2 regions of the Streptomyces sp. NPDC058257 genome follow, and region 1 is predicted to be linked to the other one. Evidence: riboswitches for the same ligand, from Rfam matches in the RefSeq annotation. Region 1 holds a riboswitch; the other holds the start of a gene.
The links. Region 1 has a riboswitch for S-adenosylmethionine ahead of thrC (threonine synthase). Riboswitches for the same ligand answer to the same signal wherever they lie in the genome.

Region 1 (4,185 bases):
GCTCCGCGATGTCCTGGGGCAGCATCCGGAAGTAGTCCACCGGCGCCCACGGCGTGTGTGAGAAGTGGCCGATGCGCAGGTCGGGGCGGAGTTCGCGCAGCATCCCCGGCACGAGGGCCAGGTGGTAGTCCTGGACGAGGACCGCCGCGCCCCCCGCGGCGCTCTCCGCGAGCGCCTCGGCGAAGGCCCGGTTGTAGGTCTCGTACGACGCCCACTGCGCCCGGAACTCCGGGCCGAAGGCCGGTTCGAGCGGCGTTTGGTACAGCATGTGGTGGACGAACCAGAGGACCGAGTTCGCGATGCCGTTGTACGCGTCGGCGTGCACCCGCGCGTCGATGTCGAGCATCCGCACCCCGGGCTCACCGACCCCGCGCCGCACGGCCTCCCGGTCACCGTCGCCCAGCGCCGCGCAGACCCACAGGGAGTCCCCGGCGGAGTCTCCGATCGCGCTGAGCCCGGAGACGAGTCCTCCGCCGCCCCGCTTGGCCGTCAGTTCTCCGTTCTCCTCCAGGGAGTACGTGACGGGGCCGCGGTTGGACGCGACGAGGATCTGGGCGGCGGCGTGCTCGGAGACCATGTGCCGAACCTAGCCCTTAGCGGGAGGGCTCAAACGTAGGGCCGGACCCTTGCGAGCCCGGCCGTATACGTTCAGGGAGCGGCGTCAAGGCCGATGTCGAGGCCTGCCCCGCTAGTCCCGCCTGCTCCTCGCCGCCGCCACCGCGAGCGCGCCGAGCACGCTCAGGGAGATCGCGAGGCCCGCGTACAGCATCGTGCCGGAGCCGCTGCCCGTGTCGGCCAGCTGACCCGGGCCGCTCGCCGCCGCCGGTCTCGCGGGATCGCCCTGCTGGTGCTGCGGGGCGGGCCGCGCCTGAACCCGCTGCCGCGTCGCGTGGACCGCCGAGGTGCACGGGTCGTCGCCGCCCCGGACGGACCGGGGGCAGTTGCTGCCCGGCGCCGTCACCGTGATCACCCGGATCGCGCCCGCGGTGCAGGACACCTCGCCGTCCGCGGGCGTCGTCGGGCAGCCCATGACCGTGTTGCCGATGGTCTTGAAGTCGCCGTAGAGGGATTCGTCGTAGCGCTTGGCGAAGGGATCGATCACATCCGCGGCGGCCGGTACGGCTGCGGCGCTCAGCGCGCCTGCCGCGAGACCGGCCGTGGCCATGGCCACGGCACCGACGCGTCGCGCGCTTCCCATGAACTGCCTGAGACGGGACTGCCTGAGACGGGACTGCCTGACGCTGAGCTGCCTGACCCGCATATGGACCCACATAAGTGGGGAATGTAGATAAAATGCCCGGTCTTGGATGGTTACGCCACGCGGCGGGCCGTGTACTCCGCGATGCCGGACATCGGCGGACGCTCCTCCGTGTCCACCGGATGGGTCCGCGGTTCGAACCCGTGCTCACCCCGCTCGAACTGGGTGAGCTCGGGGCGTACGTGATGACCGAGCGCGAGCCTGACCTGCGCCGTCCGGTAGATCGCCGCCGCCATCCTGCCGAGCGCCTGCCCGTCCTGGTGCCGGTGCCTGCGCACGCCGACGTCGACCTGCGCGAGCGCGTCGAGGCCCACGGTGTGCAGCGCGTCGACGAGCAGGCCGAGCTCCACCCCGTATCCGACGGGGAACGGCAGCCGTTCGAGGAGGGATCTGCGTGCCGCGTACTCGCCGCCCAACGGCTGGACGAACCCGGCCAGTTGGGGCCAGTGCATGTTGAGCAGCGGGCGCGCCATCAGCTCGGTGACCCGGCCGCCCTGACCCGCGGTCCCGGCGAGCGGGCGGTCGTACATCGCCTTCACGAAGTGCACGTCGGGCTCGGTCAGGAGCGGGCCCACGATCCCGGTGACGAAGTCCGCCGAGAACTCCTTCAGGTCCGCGTCGACGAACGCGACGATGTCACCGCCGGTCACCAGGAGCGAGCGCCACAGGACCTCGCCCTTGCCGGGTACGGCCGGGATGCGCGGCAGGATCTCGTCCCGGTGCACGACCCGCGCGCCCGCGTCGCGCGCGACCTCGGCCGTGCGGTCCCGCGAGCCGGAATCGATCACCACGAGCTCGTCGACGAGGGCGGCCTTCTCGATCAGCTCGCGGCGGATCACGGCGACGATCTCGCCGACCGTCTCCTCCTCGTCGAGCGCGGGCAGGACGACGCTCACCGAGGCTCCCGACGCTCGTTTGGCGGCGACGAGCGCGCTGAGCGGACGGTCGGCAACAGCCCAGGAACGCCTGGTCAGCCAGCGCTCGGCCTCTTCCAGCACGGGTGGTTCCTCCTGTGTGTGGCCTACATGTGATCCATCTCGCGGTTCGGACGACTATCTCAAGGGTCCAGGCCGTCGGTTACAGTCTTGAACAACGCGGATGACCATCGCATGTCGGGGGTCGACGCGTAACAAACGCCCCGGGCCCCTGAAGCCCGGCGCCATACCGCTCATCCAGAGGGGCAGAGGGATACGGCCCGTTGAAGCCCCGGCAACCATCCCGCCGACCGCGCATGCGAGGTCTCGGCGGGGAAGGTGCCAATTCCGTCTCGCGGTGAGATTCGCCGCGGGGAAGATGAGGAGAAAGGGCCTCGCCTCCATGGCTGCGCAGACTGTCGCAACGAACGACACCACCACCCCCTCCACCACGGCTTCCCGTAGTGGGTCCGTGGATCTCGGCCCCGCGTCCGGCCTCTCGTGCCGCGAGTGCGGCGAGCTCTACGCCCTCGGCCCGATCTTCGCCTGCCAGGCCTGTTTCGGCCCGCTCGAAGTCGCGTACGACCTGCCGACCGGTGACCCCGAGGCGCTGAGGAAGCAGATCGAGTCCGGCCCCGCCAACATCTGGCGCTACGCCCCGCTGCTGCCCGTCCCCGCGGACGTCGCCGAGAAGCCGAACATCAACCCCGGCTGGACCCAGCTCGTCAAGGCCGACAACCTCGCCCGTGAGCTCGGCGTCGAGCAGGGCAAGCTCTTCGTCAAGGACGACTCCGGGAACCCGACGCACTCCTTCAAGGACCGCGTCGTCGCGCAGGCCATCGAGGCGGCGCGCGCCTTCGGATTCACCACCCTCTCCTGCTCCTCCACCGGCAACCTCGCCGGTGCCGTGGGTGCCGCCGCGGCCCGCGCCGGCTTCCGCTCGTGCGTGTTCATCCCGCACGACCTGGAGCAGGGCAAGGTCGTCATGGCCGCGGTCTACGGCGGCGAGCTCGTCGGCATCGAGGGCAACTACGACGACGTGAACCGCTTCTGCTCCGAGCTCATCGGCGACCCGCTGGGCGAGGGCTGGGGCTTCGTCAACGTGAACCTGCGGCCGTACTACGGAGAGGGCTCCAAGACCCTCGCGTACGAGATCTGTGAGCAGCTCGGCTGGCAGCTGCCCGACCAGCTGGTCATCCCGATCGCGTCGGGCTCGCAGCTCACGAAGATCGACAAGGGCCTCAAGGAGCTCATCAAGCTGGGCCTCGTCGAGGACAAGCCCTACAAGATCTTCGGTGCGCAGGCCGAGGGCTGCTCGCCGGTGTCGACCGCCTTCAAGGCCGGGCACGACGTCGTACGCCCCCAGAAGCCGGACACCATCGCCAAGTCCCTCGCCATCGGCAACCCCGCCGACGGGCCGTACGTCCTGGACATCGCACGTCGCACGGGCGGCGCGGTGGAGGACGTGAACGACGAGCAGGTCGTGGACGCGATCAAGCTTCTCGCCCGCACGGAGGGGATCTTCGCGGAGACCGCGGGCGGGGTGACGGTGGGCGTCGCCAAGAAGCTGATCGAGGCGGGCCTCATCGACCCCACCCTGACCACGGTGGTCCTGAACACGGGTGACGGACTCAAGACCCTGGACGCTGTTGCCGAGACCTCTCAGGCGACGGCGACGATCAAGCCCAGCCTCGACGCGTTCCGCGCCGCGGGGCTCGCCGGTTAGTCGCCGTGGGGCCCGGCCGCCGTCGTCGGACGGCGGTCGTGGTCCGTCCTCGCGCAGTTCCCCGCGCCCTTTACGGGGCGCTTCCTCCCCCGTATATCAAGAGGTGAATCCCATGAGCGTCAACGTTCGCATTCCCACCATTCTCCGCACCTACACCGGCGGCAAGTCCGAGGTCGCCGCCGAGGGCGCCAACCTCTCCGAGGTCATCGCCGATCTTGAGGCCAAGCACGCCGGTATCGCGGCCCGTGTCCTCGACGACCAGGGCAAGCTGCGGCGCTTCGTGAACG
Region 2 (4,185 bases), on a different contig from region 1:
CGTACGACCTGATCGCCATGGTGCGTGTCGCGCACCACGACGACCTGGCCGACGTCATCCCCGGCAAGATCAGCAAGATCCCGGGTGTGGAGGGCACGGACACACATGTCGCGTTCCGCACGTACTCGCAGCACGACCTCGAAGCGGCGTTCGCCATCGGCCTCGACTCCTGAGCCTCGCCCGGCACTTGTCGCCGGGCGCCAGATGAGGGTTTCTTCATCCGCCGCTCATACTGCTGACGCACCGCGCCCCGCACGCTCGCTGTCAGGGTCTTCTCCCACCGCACGGCTGCCCTGGCCGCCGTCGTGGCGATACCCCTCGGCATCGCCGCCACCAGCTACGCCCTGACCGACAGCCCCGAGCCGCCCAACGTGCCGCCCAAGGTGGAGCTGGAGAGCGGTTCGCCCTTCACGAAACCCTCATCGCCCCGGCCGACGCCGAGCGACGAGACGGTGTCGCCGCCCCCGGTCAGCGAGAACCCCTCGGACGACGACGGCAGCGACAACGATGACGACCGGGGCGACAACGACGACGACGGCCCCGGTGACGACGGCTGAGTCGGCGCGCCGCTGGGTCTCCGCCCGCGTCCGCATCCTGCTGTGGCTCCTCTTCGTGATGGCCGTCGCGCTCGCCGCGGTGGCCGCCGCCAAGGGACGGACCAAGGCTCAGGCGGCCGTGGTGTCCGGCACGCAGCGGCCTTCCTCCGTGCGGTAGTTCCAGCGCGCGCCGTCCGCCACCAGCTCCTTCACGGCGCGCACGAAACGCTCCACGTGCTCGTCGGGGGTGCCCGCGCCGAAGCTCACACGGATCGCGTTCAGCGACTTCTCGCCGGGCGCGGCCTCGGGGGCACCGCACTCGCCCTGGGTCTGCGGGTCGCTGCCGAGCAGGGTGCGCACCAGCGGGTGGGCGCAGAAGAGGCCGTCGCGTACGCCGATTCCGTACTCGGCGGAGAGCGCGGCGGCGAAGTGCGAGCTGTTCCAGCCCTCGACGACGAAGGAGATGACGCCGACGCGCGGCGCGTCGTCGCCGAAGAGCGAGAGCACCTTCACTGCGGGCACATCGGCGAGGCCCTCCCGCACCTTCGCGATGAGGTGGCGCTCGCGGGCGACGAGCTCGTCGAAGCCCGCCTCGGTCAGCGCCTTGCAGGCGGCGGCGATCGAGTACACGCCGATGACGTTCGGCGAACCGGCCTCGTGCCGCGCGGCGGTGTCGTGCCACTCCACGTCCACACCGCCGTCCGTACGCCGCGCGACCTTGCGCGAGGCGCCGCCGCCCGCGAGGTAGGGCTCGGCCGCCCGCAGCCAGTCGGAGCGGCCCGCGAGGACGCCCGAGCCGAAGGGCGCGTACAGCTTGTGACCGGAGAAGGCGACCCAGTCGACGTCGAGGTCGTCGATGGAGACGGGGTGGTGCGGCGCGAGCTGCGCGGCGTCCAGGACGATGCGGGCGCCGTGCGCGTGGGCGGCGGCGGCGAGCTCCTTGACCGGCCACAGCTCACCGGTGACGTTCGAGGCGCCGGTCACGCAGACCAGGGCGGGCCCGTAGGGATCGCGGTCGGCGAGGGCGCGCTCCAGGGTCTCGACGGCCTGCTCGGAGGTGCGCGGGGCGTTCAGGTACGTCACGCGGGCGTCGCGCCACGGAAGGAGCGAGGCGTGGTGCTCGGTCTCGAAGACGAAGACCTGGCAGTTCGCGGGCAGGGCGGCGGCGAGCAGGTTCAGCGAGTCGGTGGTCGAGCGCGTGAAGACGACCTGGTCGTCCTCGCGGCAGCCGAGGAACTCGGCGACGGTGACGCGGCTGTTCTCGAAGAGGTCGGTGGAGAGCTGCGAGAGGTACCCGGCGCCCCGGTGCACGCTGCCGTAGTACGGCGCGTACGCGGCCACGTCGTCCCACACGCGCTGCAGGGCCGGGGCGCTCGCCGCGTAGTCGAGCGCCGCGTAGGTCACTTCGCCGCCGGTGACGAGCGGCACGGTGACGTCACGGCCGAGGACGGGCAGCGGCTCGGCACAGACGGATCGGTCGGCGACAGCGGTGGGGACAGACATGGCGAACTCCCGTGGGAAGGCAGGCGAGTTCACTGCGAGGACGCACGTAGGGCGCCGCAGTGATGAAAGAAAAGGGGGTGCGGAAAAGGGGCCGGAAAGCCCTATCGCATTCGCTTGCTCACGAGACTGCTCCCTTGAGGACCAGGACCCCAGGGATACGACACTCATCGAGTGCGCAGGGGTCCGCGCTTGCCATACGCCTTGCTGCGTACGGCCTGGTCTTCACCCGGGGCACCCCGCCACGGACGGAGGGTTGCCGGACAGCGAGCCGGGGCCTAATCGCTGTCACTCATGACCTGCTCAGCATCTTGCCACACGATCTTCTCGGTGCACACCGCAGTCCGGGATCCGGACTGCGGTGTGCGCCACACTCACGCCGCACTCATGCCACGCTCACCTGTTGCTGGCCGCCACCCAGCGCTCCAGGGACCTCTTCGCGGCCCCGGAGTCGATCGACTCCGCCGCCCTGGCGATACCGGCGCCGATCTGCTCCACGAGGGTCCCCTCGCCCGGCGAGAGGGCCACCAGGGCCGCCGCCGTGTTGAGCAGCACGGCGTCCCGCACGGGGCCGCTCTCCCCGTCCAGGAGGCGCAGCGCCACCTCGGCGTTGTACGAGGCGTCAGCGCCCCGCAGCGCCTCCACGGGGACCAGGTCGATGCCGACGTCCCGCGGGTCGAACGCCTCCTCGCGCACGACGCCGTCCCGCACGACCCAGACCCGCGACGTCGCCGTGGTCGTCAGCTCGTCGAGCCCGTCGTCGCCGCGGAAGACGAGGGAGGAGTGCCCGCGCTCGGCGAATACCCCGGCCACGATGGGCGCCATCCGCGCGTCGGCGACCCCGACCGCCTGGGCCCGTACCTTGGCCGGATTGGTGAGCGGGCCCAGGGCGTTGAAGACGGTCCTGATCCCCAGCTGGCTGCGCGCCGCACCGGCGTGTCGCAGCGCCGGGTGGAACTTCACGGCGAAGCAGAAGGTGATCCCGGCTTCCTCGGCCACCTCGACGACCCGCTTCAGCGGCAGCTCCAGATTCACCCCGAGCTTCTCCAGGACGTCGGAGGCGCCCGAGGCACTGGAGGCGGCGCGGTTGCCGTGCTTGACGACCTTCGCACCCGCGCCGGCGGCCACGATCGCGGACATCGTGGAGATATTGACGGTCTTGGCCCCGTCGCCGCCGGTGCCGACGATGTCGACCGTCTGGCCCGGCACCTCGATCACATTGGCGTGTTCGTACATCGTGCGTACGAGGCCGGAGATCTCCTCCACGGTCTCGCCCTTGGCCCGCAGCGCGACCACGAAGCCCGCGATCTGCGCGTCGGAGGCCTCACCGCGCATGATGCGGTCCATGGCCCACGCCGTGTCATCGGTGCTCTGGTCGCGTCCCTCAAGAAGACCGTTCAGCACACCGGGCCAGGAACGGGCCGCCGCGGTGTTGCCTCCTGCGGGGGTCACAGCGCTCATCTGCCGCTCCTGGGTTCGTATAGGCGTAGGACAGGAACACCTTATCCAGCCCTGGGGACGGCAAAGAGCCCCGTCCATGCACTGGATGCATGGGACGGGGCTCTCGCCGTGGCGACCTTGTGGTCAGTACCTCAGTACCTCAGTACCTCAGAGCGTCAGGGGATCAGTGGTGGCCGTGGCCGCTCGTGATCTCCTTGTACTCCTCGGTGGTGGGCTTGGGGATCTGGTTGTCCTCCCCGTAGTAGCCCTTGGAGAGCTTGGCCCTGAGCTTCTGCGGCCCGCTCACCTTGCGCTCGACACCGTTCTCGTCGACCCCGGGGCCGATCTCGACCGGCGCGTACTGCTCGTGCGCGGTGAGCGTGTGCAGCTGCTCCTGGTCGAGCGGCTCGTGGACCTCGATGAACTCACCGTGCGGCAGGCGCTTGATGATGCCCGACTCGCGGCCGTGCAGGACCTTGTCCTTGTCGCGCCGCTGCAGACCCAGGCAGATCCGCTTGGTGGCGATGAAGGCGAGGACCGGTGCCACGAAGAAGGCGATGCGCACGAACCAGGTGATCGAGTTGATCGACAGGTGGAAGTGCGTGGCCCAGAGGTCGTTTCCACCACCGACGAGCAGCACGAAGTACCAGGTGATCCATGCGACACCGAAGGCCGTACGGGTCGGAACGTTGCGCGGGCGGTCCAGGAT

Region 2: another riboswitch for S-adenosylmethionine. It lies ahead of ACFVXC_RS27125 (aminotransferase class V-fold PLP-dependent enzyme); the one in region 1 lies ahead of thrC (threonine synthase).

Annotation. Positions count from the first base shown of each region.
Region 1 is NZ_JBHVXJ010000004.1:467,259-471,443, reverse strand. It holds gene ACFVXC_RS14570 (trehalose-6-phosphate synthase) at 1-577, opposite strand, end outside; gene ACFVXC_RS14565 (hypothetical protein) at 689-1,198, opposite strand; gene ACFVXC_RS14560 (glucosyl-3-phosphoglycerate synthase) at 1,312-2,256, opposite strand; SAM riboswitch class I at 2,424-2,558, shown strand; gene thrC (threonine synthase) at 2,576-3,898, shown strand; gene ACFVXC_RS14550 (MoaD/ThiS family protein) at 4,011-4,185, shown strand, end outside.
Region 2 is NZ_JBHVXJ010000012.1:185,738-189,922, reverse strand. It holds gene ACFVXC_RS27140 (Lrp/AsnC family transcriptional regulator) at 1-173, shown strand, start outside; gene ACFVXC_RS27135 (small secreted hydrophilic protein) at 306-557, shown strand; gene ACFVXC_RS27130 (hypothetical protein) at 544-714, shown strand; gene ACFVXC_RS27125 (aminotransferase class V-fold PLP-dependent enzyme) at 666-2,039, opposite strand; SAM riboswitch class IV at 2,220-2,336, opposite strand; gene trpD (anthranilate phosphoribosyltransferase) at 2,433-3,497, opposite strand; gene ACFVXC_RS27115 (cytochrome bc complex cytochrome b subunit) at 3,661-4,185, opposite strand, start outside.